DNA from 2 places in the Nocardioides sp. S5-5 genome. Region 2 is predicted to be linked to the other one. Evidence: riboswitches for the same ligand, from Rfam matches in the RefSeq annotation. Region 2 holds a riboswitch; the other holds the start of a gene.
The links. Region 2 has a riboswitch for cobalamin ahead of ACUP6Y_RS09170 (nitrite reductase). Riboswitches for the same ligand answer to the same signal wherever they lie in the genome.
Positions count from the first base shown of each region.

Region 1: it holds a riboswitch for cobalamin, as region 2 does, so the genes downstream of both, ACUP6Y_RS23750 (ABC transporter substrate-binding protein) here and ACUP6Y_RS09170 (nitrite reductase) in region 2, are expected to answer to the same signal.

Region 1 covers NZ_CP199913.1:4,902,412-4,910,397, forward strand. Annotated here, with positions in the region: gene ACUP6Y_RS23730 (CynX/NimT family MFS transporter) at 1-570, opposite strand, end outside; gene ACUP6Y_RS23735 (DUF418 domain-containing protein) at 639-1,799, opposite strand; gene ACUP6Y_RS23740 (ribonucleotide-diphosphate reductase subunit beta) at 1,875-2,897, opposite strand; gene ACUP6Y_RS23745 (ribonucleoside-diphosphate reductase subunit alpha) at 2,894-5,272, opposite strand; cobalamin riboswitch at 5,379-5,595, opposite strand; cobalamin riboswitch at 5,695-5,889, shown strand; gene ACUP6Y_RS23750 (ABC transporter substrate-binding protein) at 5,952-6,935, shown strand; gene ACUP6Y_RS23755 (iron chelate uptake ABC transporter family permease subunit) at 6,935-7,986, shown strand, end outside.
Region 2 covers NZ_CP199913.1:1,943,079-1,951,064, forward strand. Annotated here, with positions in the region: gene cobJ (precorrin-3B C(17)-methyltransferase) at 1-1,338, opposite strand, end outside; gene ACUP6Y_RS09165 (precorrin-8X methylmutase) at 1,335-2,000, opposite strand; gene ACUP6Y_RS09170 (nitrite reductase) at 1,997-2,833, opposite strand; cobalamin riboswitch at 2,902-3,070, opposite strand; gene ACUP6Y_RS09175 (Nif3-like dinuclear metal center hexameric protein) at 3,107-4,228, shown strand; gene ACUP6Y_RS09180 (zinc ribbon domain-containing protein) at 4,239-4,982, shown strand; gene ACUP6Y_RS09185 (bifunctional RNase H/acid phosphatase) at 4,979-6,154, shown strand; gene yaaA (peroxide stress protein YaaA) at 6,158-6,937, opposite strand; gene ACUP6Y_RS09195 (RNB domain-containing ribonuclease) at 6,962-7,986, shown strand, end outside.

The DNA.
Region 1 (7,986 bases), 2.0 Mb from region 2:
CAGCACCGCGATGCCCGCGGTCACCGACCACGCGACCAGGCCGCGGGTGTAGTCGACCTGGTCGCCGCCACCGGTCGCGATCGGCACGCTCAGCGCCGACGACGCCGTGAGGCCGACCGCCATCGACGTCGTGTAGACCGCGGTGAGCTGGCCGACCCGTTCGGGGAAGTGCAGCTTGACCAGCGACGGCATCAGCACGTTGGCCGTCGCGGCACCCGCCAGCGCGACGAAGGAGAGGACGAGGAACAGCCAGCCCTGGTGGACGTGCCCGCGGCCCCACAGGCAGCCGGTGAGCAGCAGCAGCCCGAGCAGCGCGACCCGGTGCAGCCCGATCCAGGACGCGAGGCGGGGCGCGGCACCGCCGACCACCGCGAAGCAGACCACCGGCAGCGTCGTGAGGATCCCGGCCTCGGTGGAGCCGAGCGGCACGCCGGCGCGGATCTCCTCCAGCAGCGGCCCCACACTGGATGCGGCCGGGCGCAGGTTGAACGCGAGGACCACGATCCCGAGGACGACGAGCAGGCGCTGGAGGCGGGTCTCCGGGGCGGCCTCGACGGAGGTGGCTGTCACGGAGTCATGCAACACCACGGTCCCGGGGCTGATTCCACGGGGCCCGGCGCCGGGGCTCGGGTCGAAGCTCAGCCGCGGTACGTCGCCCGCCGCACCAGCACCTCGAACGGCCCCCGACGACCGTGCCGCGCCAGCAGGTCCGCGAGGACCACGGAGCCCACCCACGTGGCGACCGCGAGCACCGCCGCACCCGTGACGCTCAGCATCCCGGCCAGGCCGAGCAGGTACGGCGTGAACACGATCGCCCACACCACCGACTGCATCAGGTAGCAGGTCATCGAGCGCTGGCCGGTCGCCGCGAGGGCGTCGATCACCCGGCCGCGGCGCCCCTCCACCAGACCCTCCAGCGGACGCGCCAGCAGGGTCACCAGCGCGGCGTACCCCAGGCCGCCGAGGACCCCGGCCGCATCGTGCAGCGGCCCGACCAGCTCGAGGACTCCGGCCGGCCGAACCGGGGTGAGACCGGCCAGCATCAGCGCAACCGGCTGGGCGCCGAGCACGGCGACGGTGAGGCCGACGACCGCGACCGCGACGAGCAGGCCGCGGTAGCGCTCGGGCTGCTCGAGCACCCGCCGCCGCCCGGCCCACAGGCCGAGCAGGTAGGGGCAGGCGAACCCGATCGGGCCCAGCAACGCGATGAACGCGATCCCGACCGGTCGCTCCGCGAGCTGGGTGACGAGGTCCGGCGGCAGCATCGAGATGTCCGGCCGGTCGGTGCTCACCGACGACGAGTCCGCGGAGGGCAGCGCGGTGAGCAGGAAGAGCAGGCCGGCGACGGCCAGCAGCCAGCGGTCCGACCAGCGCACCGCCCAGGCCCCGACGAGCAGCAGCACGCCGTACATCGCCAAGATGTCGCCGACGAAGAACAGCATCGCGTCGACGACGCCCACCGCGACCAGGACCCCGGCCCGCCGCCACAGCAGCCGGCGCACCGCCTGGGGCGAGGCGCCGGCCTCGACCTGGCGGCGCACGATGTGGGCGACGCCGTACCCGAACAGGAAGCCGAACATCGGGAAGGCCCGGCCGTCGACGAAGGTCGCGATCACCCAGGTCACGGTGTGGTCGAGCGCCGACCCGGCGACCGGGAAGCCGCCGCGGATCGCGTCGCCGGTCAGGAAGTAGTGGGAGTCGGCGAGCGCGATGAACAGCAGCATGCCGCCGCGGGCCAGGTCCGGTCCGAGCGCCCGCGCCGAGAGGGCGACGGGCCCGGCACCGGTCTGAGAGCTCACCGGTCCAGTCAAGGCGCGCGGCGGCGAGCGCGCATCGGACCACGGTCGCCGCCGCCCCCTCCTTTGGTCGGCCGCTCAGAAGTCCTCGTCGAAGCCGACCGCCCCGCTCACTCCGACCTGGTACGCCGACACCCGGCGCTCGAAGAAGTTCGACAGCTCCTGCACGTCTTGGAGCTCCATGAACGCCAGCGGATTCGGCGAGCCGTAGATCGGCTCCAGGCCCAGGCGCTGCATCCGCCGGTCGGCGACGTGCTCGAGGTAGGAGCGCATGTCGGCGGTGGAGAGGCCGGCGACGCCCATGCCCAGGAGGTCCTCGGCGAACTGTGCCTCCGCGTCGACCCCGTCGACCAGCATCTGCCGCACCTGCGCCGCCATCTCGTCGTCGAACAGGTCCGGCTCCTCCTCGCGCACCGTGTCGACCACGTCGAACGCGAAGCCCATGTGCATCGACTCGTCGCGAAACACCCAGTTCGTTCCCGAGGCCAGGCCGTTGAGCAGGCCGCGGGAGCGGAGGAAGTAGACGTACGCGAACGCGCCGTAGAAGAACAGGCCCTCGATGACGGCGGCGAAGCAGATCAGGTTGAGCAGGAAGGCACGGCGGTGCTCCCTGGTCTCCAGCCGGTCGAGCTCGAAGACCGAGTCGATCCACCGGAAGCAGAAGTCGGCCTTGTGCTTGATCGAGGGGATGTTGTCCACGGCCGCGAAGGCCTCGTGGCGCTCGGCCTCGTCGGGCACGTAGGTGTCGAGCAGCGTCAGGTAGAACTGCACATGCACCGCCTCCTCGAACAGCTGGCGGCTCAGGTAGAGCCGGCCCTCCGGGGAGTTGATGTGCTGGTAGAGGTTGAGCACCAGGTTGTTCGCGACGATCGTGTCGCCGGTCGCGAAGAAGGCGACCAGGCGCGACACGAGATGCCGCTCGGCGTCGGTCAGCCGCTTCAGGTCGGCGAGGTCGGAGTGCAGGTCGACCTCCTCGACGGTCCAGTTGTTCTTGATGCCGTCGCGGTAGCGCTCGTAGAAGTGCGGGTAGCGCATCGGCCGCAGGGTCAGGTTCATGCCCGGGTCGAGCAGCATCCGGGTCGGGGCGTGGTCGGCGGTCACTGGCAGGCCTCGCAGCTCTCGGGGTTCTCCAGCGAGCAGGCGAGTGCCTCCTCGTCGGTGGTGGTCGTCGTGGGGACCACCGAGACGGTGGCCTGCTGGATCCGCGTCGCCGGCCGCGAGCGCAGGTAGTAGGTCGTCTTCAGCCCGCTCTTCCAGGCGAACGCGTACATCGAGGACAGCTTCCCGATCGTCGGCGCGGCCATGAAGAGGTTGAGCGACTGGGCCTGGTCGACGAATCCCTGTCGCTCGGCCGCCATCTCGATCAGCGCCTTCTGCGGCAGCTCCCAGGCGGTCCGGAACAGCAGCCGTACGTCGTCGGGCAGCTGCGCGATCCCCTGGACCGAGCCCTCGGCGCGCTTGATCTGCTCACGCACCTCGGCGGTCCACAGCCCGCGCGTCTTGAGCTCGCGCACCAGCGCGGAGTTGACCTGCAAGAACTCGCCCGACAGCGTCTCGCGCTTGAACAGGTTCGAGACCTGCGGCTCGATGCACTCGTAGCAGCCGGCGATCGACGCGATCGTCGCCGTCGGTGCTATCGCGATCAGCAGCGAGTTGCGCAGCCCGTGCTCCGCGATCCGCTCCCTGAGCGCCGCCCACCGCTCGGGCTGGGTCAGGGTGGCTCCCCAGAGATCGGGGTGGAGGTCGCCGCGCGCGGCCCGCGTCTCGTCGTACGACGGGTGGGGGCCGTGCTCGGCGGCGAGCGCGCAGGACACCTCCAGCGCGGTCAGGTGGATCTCCTCCTGGATCCGCGTCGACAGCGCCTTCGCCTCGGGGGAGTCGAAGGGCAGTCGGAGCGCGAAGAACACGTCCTGCAGGCCCATCAGCCCCAGTCCGACCGGCCGCCACCGCGGGTTGGACGCGGCGGCCTGCGTGCTCGGGTAGTAGTTGATGTCGATGACCCGGTCGAGGAAGGGCACCGCCGTCCGCACGGTCGCACGCAGCTTGTCCCAGTCGACGTCGACGGCGCCGTGCCGGTCGGTCAGGTGCTGGCCGAGGTTGATCGAGCCCAGGTTGCACACCGCGGTCTCGCCGTCGGAGGAGACCTCGATGATCTCGGTGCACAGGTTCGACAGATGCACCACGGGCCTCCCCGCCCCGGGCGCGTCGGTCGTCTGGTTGCAGTGCCGGTTGGCGGCGTCCTTGAAGGTCATCCAGCCGTTGCCGGTCTGGGCGAGGGTCCGCATCATCTTGGCGTAGAGGTCGCGCGCCTTGACCTGGCGCACGTACCGGCCCTCCGCCTCGGCCCGCCGGTAGGCCGCGTCGAACGCGGAGCCCCACAGGTCCGGCAGCTCCGGCACCTCGTTCGGGTCGATCAGCGACCACGTCTCGTCGGCCTCGACCCGGCGCATGAACTCGTCGGGGATCCAGTTGGCCAGGTTGAGGTTGTGGGTACGACGGGCCTCCTCACCGGTGTTGTCCCGCAGCTCGAGGAACTCCTCGACGTCGGGGTGCCACGGCTCCAGGTAGACACAGGCGGCGCCCTTGCGGCGGCCGCCCTGGTTGACCGCCGCCACCGACGAGTCGAGGGTGCGCAGGAAGGGCACGATCCCGTTGGACTGACCGTTGGTGCCACGGATCAGCGCGCCGCGCGAGCGCACCCGGGAGAAGCCGATGCCGATGCCGCCGGCGAACTTCGAGAGCTGCGCGACCTGCGTGTAACGGCTGTAGATCGACTCCAGCTCGTCGCGCGGGCTGTCGACCAGGTAGCACGACGACATCTGCGTGTGCCGCGTGCCGGAGTTGAACAGCGTCGGGCTGCTCGGCAGGTAGGCCAGGCTCGACATCAGCCGGTAGAAGCCGATCGCCTCGGCCGGCGTACGGGACAGGCCGCAGGCGACGCGGAGCAGGAAGTACTGCGGCGTCTCGATCACCAGCCGCGCCGTGGGGTGGCGCAGCAGGTAGCGGTCGTAGACCGTGCGCAGGCCGAAGTACTCGAACCGACGGTCCGCATCCTCGTCGATCGCGAAGTCGAGCTTGCGGGCGTTGTCCTTCACGAACCGCGCCGTCTCGTCGCCGATCACGCCCTCGGCATGGCCCAGCGCGACCGACTGACTGAAGGAGGCCACGCCCTGGTTGCGGACCTCCTTGTCGATGTAGCCCGCCAACAGCCGGGCCGCGAGCTTCGAGTACGCCGGCTCCGCAGCCGTGAGCTCGGCCGCGGTCTGGATCGAGAGCCGGTCCAGCTCGGCGGTGGTCGCGCCGTCGTACAGGCCGCTGATGGTGCGGGTCGCGACCCGCATCGGGTCGACGTCGGGCAGGTCGGCGCTGACCCGGTCGACGGCGCGCACGATCTTGGTGACGTCGACGCGCTCGGTCTCGCCGTTGCGCTTGCGCACCGTCATGGTGGTGCGGGTGGGTGACTCGGTGACGGTCACGGTGTTCTCCCCTCGGAGTCTGGCTCGCGAGGGGACGACAGCGGGGCGGCGCCGACGCGCCTGCTCAGCCGTCGGCCTTCCCACGAGGCCTCGGACCACCGCACCCGGCGGGTGCGGCGCGCTGGCAGGTCTTCGGACTCGCGGGCGTCTCCTCGAAAGGAGTCCTACTGGCCGTCGCTTCCCAGGTCGCACATCGCGACCCAGTGCTGTGTGACGGCGGTCGTTCCCACTCACCGCTGCGGGGCAGTCCCGGACTTCCACCGGGTTCCCTCTTGCCTCCGCGCCCCTGGCTGGGGCGAGGAACCAGCTACGAGAACCACCATATGTAGGGGTCACCCAGATTCGTGGGACCTAGATCTGGTGTCGGCGCGTCGGCTGCGGCAGAGGTGAGATATCCCACCAAGAACGTCGGGCCGGTGCGTGCTAGCGTCCGCCTCGCCAGTCAACTCACACCCGTGAGCAGGGAACCCGGTGCGAATCCGGGACTGACGCGCAGCGGTGAGGGTGACGGGCGGGGCACTGAGCAATCAGGGCAAGCCACTGGACGCACGACGGTCCGGGAAGGCGCTCCGTCCGATCGATCCCGAGTCCGAAGACCTGCTGGCCGTGGATCTCGAGGGTCCGCGACACACCCGCACAACAGGCTTCGCGCAAGAGCCTCGGACTGAAAAGAGCGACCATGTCCTCGACCCGTCGTACCCGTTTCCTGGCTGCCCTCGCGGCGCTCCCCCTGCTCGCCGGATGCGCCGGCGCGCCGGAGGCCGAGAGCAAGGGACCGACCGCCACCGGCTTCCCCGTCAAGGCCGGCAGCTGTGGCTTCACCTCCACGATCAGCGCGCCGCCGGAGCGCGCGGTCACCATGAACCAGGGCGCCACCGAGGTGATGTTGGCCCTCGACCTGTCCGACCGGATGGCGGGGACGGCGTACCTCGACGACGCGGTGCCGGAGAAGTGGAAGGCGGCGTACGACGCCGTGCCGGTCCTCTCCAAGGAGTACCCCGACAGCGAGACCCTCCTCGAGGCCGAGCCGGACTTCGTCTACGGCTCCTACGCCAGCGCCTTCGGCGACGAGGCCGCCGGCCCGCAGGACGAGCTGGAGAAGCTCGGCGTCGGCTCCTTCCTCTCGCTCTTCGGCTGTGGCGAGAACAAGCCCAGCGCCGACGTCTCCTTCGACTCGGTGTGGGACGAGATCGAGACCGTGGCCGACGTGTTCGGCGTCCCGGAGCGGGCCGAGGCGCTGGAGGACGAGCAGGAGAAGGCGCTCGACGAGCTCGCCGCGAGCAAGCCGGGCGCGGGCCTCGACGTGTTCTGGTTCGACTCCGGCGACAAGGAGGCGTTCGCGGGCGCCGGTGAGGGCGGGCCGCAGCTGATCCTCGACGCGGTCGGCGCGACCAACATCTTCGCCGACATCGAGGGCGGCTGGGCGAACGTGAGCTGGGAGCGCGTCGTGCAGGCCGACCCGGATGTGATCGTGCTCGCCGACGCGAGCTGGTCGACGGCCGAGGACAAGATCGCGCTCCTGGAGAAGGACCCGGTGCTGAAGGGGCTGCGCGCCGTCCAGCAGAAGAAGTACGTCGTGCTGCCGTTCTCCGAGTCCACGCCCGGCGTCCGGCTCGCCGACGGCGCGGTGTCGGTCGGCACCCAGCTGGCCGAGCTCGGCTGATGCTGCAGGCGACCCGGCCGGCGCGGAGCCGGCCGGGGATCGGCCTGGCCATGGGCGCGGTGCTCGCGCTGGTGCTGGTGGGCACCGCCGTCGTGGCGGTCGGGGTCGGCTCGGTGCATGTGCCGGCGGCGGACGTCGTCGCCGTGGTGCTGCGTCGCCTCGGGGCGCCGGTCGACGGCGTCAGCGTGATCGACGACCGGATCGTGTGGCAGCTGCGGATGCCGCGGATCGTCGGGGCCGCGGCGACGGGTGCCGGGCTCGCCCTGGCCGGTGCCGTCCTCCAGTCGCTGACCCGCAACGACCTCGCCGACCCCTACCTGCTGGGCATCTCCGGCGGCGCCACCGTCGGCGCGGTCGCGGTGATCGTGCTCGGGACCAGCGTCGGGACCCTGGTCGGCGGCGCCGCCCTGGGCGCGGCGGCGTTCGCCACCGCGATCCTCGCGCTGGTGCTCGTGCTCGCCCTGGCCACCGGACGCAACGGCGACCTGCCGCCCGCGCGGACCGTGCTCGCGGGAGTCGCGGTCGGGCAGCTGTGCGCGGCGTTCACGTCGTTCGCGGTGATGATGAGCGGCGACCACGACGCCGCCCGCCGGGTGCTCGCCTGGACCATGGGCTCGCTCGCCGGCGTCCGGTGGCTCGGGGCGGGCGTGCTGGTCACGGTCGCACTCGTCGCGCTGGTGCTGGTCGTGGCCCATGCGGCGGACCTGGACGCGTTCGCGTTCGGGGACGCGTCGGCCGCCTCGCTGGGCGTGTCGATCCGGCGCACCCGCTGGGTGCTGCTCATCGGTACGGCGCTGCTCACCGCCTGCCTGGTCGCCTACACCGGCGCGATCGGGTTCGTCGGACTGGTCGTGCCGCACGTCGTACGACTGGTCTGCGGGCCACTGCATCGCCGGCTGCTGCCGCTGAGCGCGCTCGCCGGCGCGGTGCTGATGATCTGGGCCGACACGGCGGCGCGCTCCCTGATCGAGGGCCAGGAGATCCCGATCGGGGTCGTCACGGCGGTGCTCGGGGCGCCCGTGTTCGGCTACCTGCTGCGGCGTGAGTCGAG
Region 2 (7,986 bases):
GACCTGGTCGCGGCGCGAGCGCGAGGCGGGGTTGTAGATCCCGAGCACCAGGTCGGCCTCGGCGATCGCCCGCAGCCGGCGCTCGACGACCGGCCACGGCTTGAGTCGGTCGGAGAGGCTGACCACCGCGAAGTCGGCGCCGATCGGCGCGCCCGCGCGGGCCGCGACCGCCTGGACCGCGCTCACCCCGGGGAGGACCCGGACCGGCACCGTCGCGTGCTCCGGGTGGGCCGGGTCGGCGGCCGCCTCGAAGACCGCGGCGGCCATGCCGAAGACGCCCGCGTCGCCGCCGGACACCACCGCCACCCGCTCGCCGCCCAGCGCCAGGTCGAGTGCGAACCGGGCCCGGTCGACCTCGACGGTGTTGCCGGAGGCGTGGCGCTGGAGGCCGGGGCGCTGCGGCACCCGGTTGACGTACGGCGCGTAGCCGACCACGTGGTCGACCTCGGCCAGCGCCGCGCCGGCCTCGGGGGTGAGCCAGTCGTCGGGGCCGGGACCGAGTCCGACGACCAGCAGCTCCGCGGGCGCCGGACGTCGAGGAGCCTGCGCAGCAGGCGTCTCGAGACGCTGCCCGGTGGTCTCGTGACGGCCGCGGGCGGCCGCCTCGACCTCCGAGCGGCGCGCGGCGTCGCCGGGCACCACGATCAACGAGAAGTAGGGCACCGAGTCGGCGTCCACCTCGGCCACCGGCAGCCAGCGCTCCTCGGGCTGGGAGGCGCGCTCGACGTACAGCGCACCGTCGAGCCGTCCGGCCGCCGCGAGCGCAGCGCGGACGGCGGGGAAGGTGCGCCCGAGCTTCATGATCACCGCGCCGTCGGTGTCGGCGAGGCGGCGGGCCAGCTCGGCCTCGGGGAGGGTGCCGGGGAGCACGGTGAGGACGTCGGTCTGCCGGACCAGGGGCGCCGGGACGGTGGCGGTGGCGGCGGCGAAGGCCGGGATGCCGGGCACCACCTCGACGGGGAACCGGTCGCGGAGCCGGTCGACGAGGTACATCGACGAGCCGTAGAACAGCGGGTCGCCCTCGGCGAGCAGGACGACGTCGCGGCCGGCGTCGAGATGGGCGGCGAGCCGGGCCTCGCACTCGTCGTAGAAGGCGGCCAGCGCGCCGACGTACCCGCCCGGGTGGTCGGTCGTCCCGGTGGTGACGGGGTAGCGCAGCTCCTCCTCGATCGCGTCGGCGGGGATGAGATCGGCGGCGATCCGGCGGGCGTGCGACTCCTTGCGCACCCCGGCGTGGAAGGCGACGACCGGGGCCGCGCCGATGAGGCGCTCGGCCTTGCGGGTGATCAGCTCGGGGTCGCCGGGGCCGATGCCGACGACGTGGAAGCGCCCGGTCACTCCTCCTCCTGGGCCAGCGCGTTGACCGCCGAGGACGCCATGGCCGAGCCGCCGCGGCGGCCCCGGACGGTGACGAACGGGATGTCGATGCCGTGGTCCACGGGGAACGACGCGAGCGCGTCCTTGGACTCGGCCGCGCCGATGAACCCGACGGGGCAGCCGACGATCGCGGCCGGACGGGGGCCACCGGCGAGGACCATCTCCAGCAGGTGGAAGAGCGCGGTGGGTGCGTTGCCGATCGCGACGACGGCGCCGTCGAGGAGCGGCTCCCACAGCGATACGGCGGCCGCGGTGCGGGTCGTCGACCACGCCCGCGCCAGCGCGGGGACCCGCTCGTCGGTGAGGAAGCAGTGCACCGGGTTGTCGGCGGGCAGCCGGCCGGCGGTGATGCCCATGGCGACCATCCGGGCGTCGCACAGGATCGGCGCGCCGGCGTTCAGCGCGGCCCGGGCGGCGGGCACCAGCCGCGGATGGACGACCAGATCTCGCACCAGGTCGGTCTGCCCGCTGCCGTGGATCATCCGGACCGCGACCCTCTCCGCCTCGGCGGGGACCCCGGACAGGTCCGACTCGCGGCGGATGGTCGCGAACGAGTCGACGTAGATCGCCGGCCCGTCGGCGATGTAGTCGTAGCGGCGCGGCGGAGCGGTGGGGTCGGTCATTCAGCTTCCTCGGGGACGAGTACGCCGTGCCACGGCGTGACGATCACGGTCGGTGCGGCCCAGGCCGCGATGGTCGGGGCGTCCAGCCCGTCGTCGGGTACGGCGACATGCCGACCGCCCGCGACCGGGCCGAACGGGAGCGGGCCGGTCGCGACGGTGGCGCCGGTGGCGGCGGGCGCGGGCGCGGTGAGCGGGACGGACAGCTCGGGGACGTGCCACGGCGCGTCGGGTCCGGTGCCGCGGGCGGCCAGGAACGCCCGGGCCAGCGTGACCAGGGCGGCGGGCGCGTCGGCCAGAGCCCCGATCTCGCCCCAGCACACGCCGACCCGCAGCTGCGCGGTGCCGGCGTCCAGCGCGACCAGGCCGAGGTCGAGGTGCTTGTCGGCGAGGTCGCCGCGGCCGTCGTCGAGGGTGAACAGGAAGCGGCCCGGCAGCCCGGCCAGCGCGGCGTCGGCGAGCAGCAGCGCGTCGAGCGCGGCGAGCACCGGGCGCAGGTCGGCGCGGCCGCCGGCCAGCCCGGTCTGCGGCGAGACCAGCACGTTGCGGACCCGGTCGTGGGAGCGGGACGGCAGCAGGCCGGTCCGCTCGAGGGCGGCCAGCGCGGGGCCGGCCAGCAGGCCGGACGAGGTCAGGGGCATGGCGCGGACCTGGAGGTTGGCGCGGCCGGTGACCCGGACCCGGCCGTCGCCGTACTCCTCGGCGACGGCGGCCAACGCCCTCAGCGCCGAGACCGGCACCCGGCCGCCGGGCACCCGGATCCGCACCAGGCCGCCGTCGTCGGCCGGCCACGGGTGGACCACGCCGGGGCACCGGTCGGGGCGGCTGCGGGCCATGTGCGCCAAGTGACGGAGTCCTTCGAGGCCGGGGCTCCTCGCGATCGCCCCACATCGACCTCGCGACGGTCGGGCCGCAAGGGCCAGCAGGTCTTCGGACTCGGGATCATCCGGTTCGGAGCGTCTTCCCAGACCCCGGGAGGTCCAGTGACATCGTGCTCCGGCCGTCACCCACACCGCTGCGCGTCAGTCCCGGACTCGCACCGGGTTCCCTTCGCTGGCACCGGCACCATAGCAACCGCCCGCCGCGGCCCTCTCGGTAGCCTGACCGCCATGCCCTCGCTCAAGGACGTCGTCGACCTGGTCCACGGCTGGTACCCGCCCGCGACGGCCGACAGCTGGGACGCCGTCGGGCTCGTGTACGGCGACCCCGAGCAGCCCGTGAAGAAGGTGCTGCTGGCGGTCGACCCCACTCCCGAGGTCGCGGCGGAGGCCGCGGACTGGAAGGCCGACCTGCTGCTGGTCCACCACCCGCTCTTCCTCAAGGGCGTCCACGGCGTCGCGGCGACCACCCCGAAGGGCCGCACCCTGCACACGCTGGCGAAGGCCGACTGCGCGCTGCTGACCGCCCACACCAACGCCGACCAGGCCGTCGGGGGCGTGTCCGAGGCGTTCGCGGTCGCCCTCGGCCTCAAGGACCTCGCGCCGATCATCCCCGCGTCGGGCGAGCCCTGCGACAAGCTCACGGTCTTCGTCCCGGCCGACGCGGCCGCACCGGTGCGGGCCGCCGTCGCCGAGGCCGGAGCGGGCCAGATCGGCGACTACGACTTCGCCTCCTTCACCAGCGCACCCGGCGAGGGCCGGTTCCGCCCGCTCGACGGCGCGACGCCGATGATCGGGACCGTCGGTGAGCTGGAGACGGTGGAGGAGGTGCGGATCGAGGTCGTCCTGCCGCGCGCCCGCCGGGCGGCCGTGGTCCGCGCGATGCTGGCGGCCCATCCCTACGAGGAGCCGGCGTACGACGTCGTGGAGCTCGCCGATCCCCAGCTCGCCGGCGTGGGCACCGGGCGGGTCGGCAGCGTCGAGCCGACCACCCTGGCCGGCTTCGCCGAGGCGGTGGCCGCGGCGCTGCCGCCGACCCAGCACGGCGTCCGGGTCGCCGGGGACCCGGAGCGCCCGGTGAGGCGGGTCGCGGTGTGCGGGGGCGCCGGCGACTTCCTGCTCGACCGGCTCGCCGGGTCGGGCGCCGACGTCTATGTGACCAGCGACCTGCGCCACCACCCGGCGGCGGAGTTCCTCGAGAAGGGTGGCCCGGCGCTGGTCGACGTGGCCCACTGGGCGGCCGAGTGGACCTGGCTCCCGGTGGTCGACCAGCTGCTTCGCGAGGCGCTCGGCGACGCGGTGGAGACCCGGGTGAGCGCGATCTGCACCGATCCTTGGACAATGCGCCTGTGAGGATGCATCTGTGAACGCCGACCCCGCCGCCCAGCTCCGCCTGCTCGACCTGCAGGCCCTCGACGCCCAGATCGACCAGCTGCGCCACCAGCGCGGCAACCCGGCGGAGGCCGCGGAGATCAAGGACCTGCTCGGCAAGCGGGTCGACGTCGACGGGCGGCTGCGCGACCAGCGCATCGTCGTCGACGACCTCGCGGTCGCCCAGGTGAAGGCCGACGCCGACGTGGAGCAGGTCAAGGCCCGGCGTACCCGCGACCGCGACCGGATGGACTCCGGCGCCATCGCCGACCCCAAGGCGCTCGAGCGGATGCAGCACGAGCTGGCGTCGCTGGAGCGCCGGATCTCGACGCTCGAGGACGAGGAGCTCGAGGTGATGGAGCAGCTCGAGGAGGCGCAGTCCGCGCTCGCCGAGCTCACCTCCGCGATCGAGGACCTCGACGGCCGGCTCGGCACCCTCACCACGGCACGCGACGAGAAGGTCGCCGCGCTGGACGCCGAGATCGAGTCCGTCTCCGGTGGCCGCGCCGCCATCGTCGCGGCGATCCCCGAGGACCTCCTCGCCCTCTACGAGAAGCTGCGCGCCAGCAAGGGCGGGATCGGTGTCGGCGCCCTGCGAGCCCGGCAGTGCAGCGGCTGCCAGCTCACCCTCGACGCCGGCGAGATCGCCGAGATCCGCGCGACGCCCGCCGAGACGGTGCTGCGCCACGAGGAGTGCCAGCGGATCCTGGTCCGCACCTCCGAGAGCGGCCTGTGAGCGCTGCGCCCGGGCGGGTCGTCGTCGAGGCCGACGGCGGCTCGCGCGGCAACCCCGGGCCGGCGGCGTACGGCGCGGTCCTGCGGGACGCGGCGACCGGCGCCGTGATCGCCGAGGACGCCCGCACGCTGGGGGTCGCGACCAACAACGTCGCGGAGTACTCCGGGCTGGTCGCCGGCCTCGCGCTCGCCGTCTCGCACGCGCCGGGCGCGGTCGTCGAGGTGCGGATGGACTCCAAGCTGGTCGTCGAGCAGATGTCCGGGCGTTGGCGGATCAAGCACGCCGACATGGCCGTGCTGGCGGCCGAGGCGCGCGAGCTCGCGCCCGCCGGTACGACGTACACCTGGGTGCCGCGCGCCCAGAACTCCCACGCCGACCGGCTCGCCAACGAGGCGCTCGACGGGAAGCGGTCGGGCGTCAGCGTCTCGAGCCTGCCCGGTGACGGCGTGCCCGACGAGCCGGAGTCGGCGGCCGAGGAGGCGTCCTCGCCGGCGACCGGGCCGGGCCAGCCGACCACGATCGTGCTGGTCCGCCACGGCGTCACCCCGCACACCACCGGTCGCCGCTTCTCCGGCGGGCTCGGCGGCGACAACCCGCCGCTCTCGGAGGAGGGCCGGGCCCAGGCCGCCGAGGTCGCCGCGTGGCTCACCGAGCTCAAGGACAGCGTCGACGTCGTCGTGGCCTCGCCGGTGCGGCGTACCCGGGAGACGGCCGACATCGTCGCGTCCGCGCTGGGACTCGGTGTCGAGGAGGAGCCGGCCTTCGCCGAGATGGAGTTCGGCGAGTGGGACGGGCTGAGCTTCACCGAGGTCGCCGAGCGGGACCGGGAGCGGCTGGACGCCTGGTTCGCCGACATGTCCGCCGCGCCGCCGGGCGGCGAGTCGTTCGTCGTGGTCCGGGAGCGGGTGCTGGCCGGGCTGAGGCGGCTGCTCGAGGCCCACGCCGGGCGCACCGTGGTCCTGGTCAGCCACGTCACACCGATCAAGACCCTGGTCGCGCACGCCCTCGACGCGCCGCTGGAGACGCTGTTCCGGATGGAGCTCGCACCCGCCGCGGTCTCGGTGCTCGCGTTCTACCCCGACCCGCGCACCGGTGAGCAGAAGGGCTCGATGAGGTTCTTCAACGCCCTGGCCCCCGGTCGCCGTACGCTGCGCGACACCGGGCGCTGGTGACGCTCAGAGCGCGCTGACGACCACGTCGAGCTGGGTGCCGGTCTTGCCCGGAGCACCCAGCTCGACGGTCCAGCCGAGGTCCCGGAGCGTGTCGGCGAAGGCAGCCGGCGTGCGCGGGTCGGCGCCGTCCTCGAGCAGGGCCCGGACGATCCGGCCCTTGGTGGCCTTGTTGAAGTGGCTGACCACCTTGCGGGTGCCGTCGTGCTCGTGCAGCACCCGCACCGTGGCGACCCGCTTGGCCAGGTCCGGGCCCGGCTTCCAGAAGCTCGCGTACATCCCCGAGCGCAGGTCCACCAGCAGCCCGCGACCCAGCGTCTCGGTCATCACGGCCGGCAGCGCCTCGCGCCACACCGCCGCGACCGGACCCAGCCCAGGCAGGGAGGCGTCGCCGGAGAGCCGGTACGACGGGATCCGGTCGCCCAGCCGCACCATGCCGAACAGGCTGGAGGCGACCGCGAGCCGCGAGGTCGCGCGCCGCTTCGCTCCGGCCGAGAGGGACCCGACGTCGAGGGCGTCGTACAGGACGCCGGTGTAGATCCGGTCCGCACGTGCCGTGGGTGCGGACGTCAGGTCCGCGTTGCGGTCGACGAGGTCCGCCTGGCCGGCCGAGAGGCCCAGCACCTCGGCCGCCTTGGCCGGATCCTCCCGGCACAGCGTGACCAGGGCGTCGAGCACCTCGCGGCGCGCGTCGGTGAGCGCGGGGGAGGACAGCGCGGCGAGGTCGAGCGGCCGGCCCCGCCGGGGGACCGCCTTGCCCTCGCTCGGCGGCAGCAGGATCAGCACGGGGCCAACGATAAGGTCACCGACATGCCGAGCAATCTCGTGGTCCGGGTCAAGGCGAGCTCTCCGGAGATCCAGGAGGGTCTCGCGGCGATCGCGAAGGAGCTCGACCTCCCGGGGGAGTTCCCGCCCGATGTCGTCGCCGCGGCCGAGCGCGCGGCGGCAGGCGTCGTGCTGCCCGAGCTGGACCGCACCGACCTGCCGTTCCTCACCATCGATCCGGCGGGCTCGATGGACCTCGACCAGGCGCTCCACCTCGAGCGCGAGGGCGACGGGTACGTCGTCCACTACGCCATCGCCGACGTCGCCGCCTTCGTGCGGCCGGGCGACCCGGTCGACATGGAGGCCAACGAGCGCGGCGAGACGCTGTACGGCGCCGGCACCCGGATCCCGCTCCACCCGCCCGCGCTGTCGGAGGCAGCGGCCTCGCTGTTGCCCGACCAGGTCCGCCCGGCGCTGCTGTGGACGATCCGCCTCGACGCGGACGGCGTGACCACCGACGTACGCGTCGAGCGGGCGCGGGTGCGCTCGAGTGCCCGGTGGTCGTACGTCGAGGCCCAGCAGGCGCTCGACGACGGCACCGCCGGGGAGGTGCTCGAGCTGCTCCGCGAGATCGGGAGACTGCGCGAGCAGCAGGAGGTGGCGCGCGGCGGGATCTCGCTGCCGTTGCCGGAGCAGGAGGTCGACGAGGCCGACGGCAGCTTCCGGCTGGTGTTCCGCGAGCAGCTGCCCGTCGAGCTGTGGAACGCCCAGATCTCCCTGCTGACCGGCATGGGCGCGGCCTCGCTCATGGTCGGCGCGAAGGTCGGCATGCTGCGCACCCTGCCGCCGGCCGACCCGCGCGACGTCGCCCGGCTGCGCCGGGTCGCGAAGGGTCTGCGGATCTCCTGGCCGCAGGAGATGGACTACCCGGACTTCGTCCGCTCGCTCGACCCGACGCTCTCCCAGCACCAGGCGATGGTCGTGGCCTGCACCCGACTGCTGCGCGGGAGCGGGTACGCCGCCTTCGACGGCGAGCTCCCCGAGCAGACCCGCCACTGCGCGATCGCCGC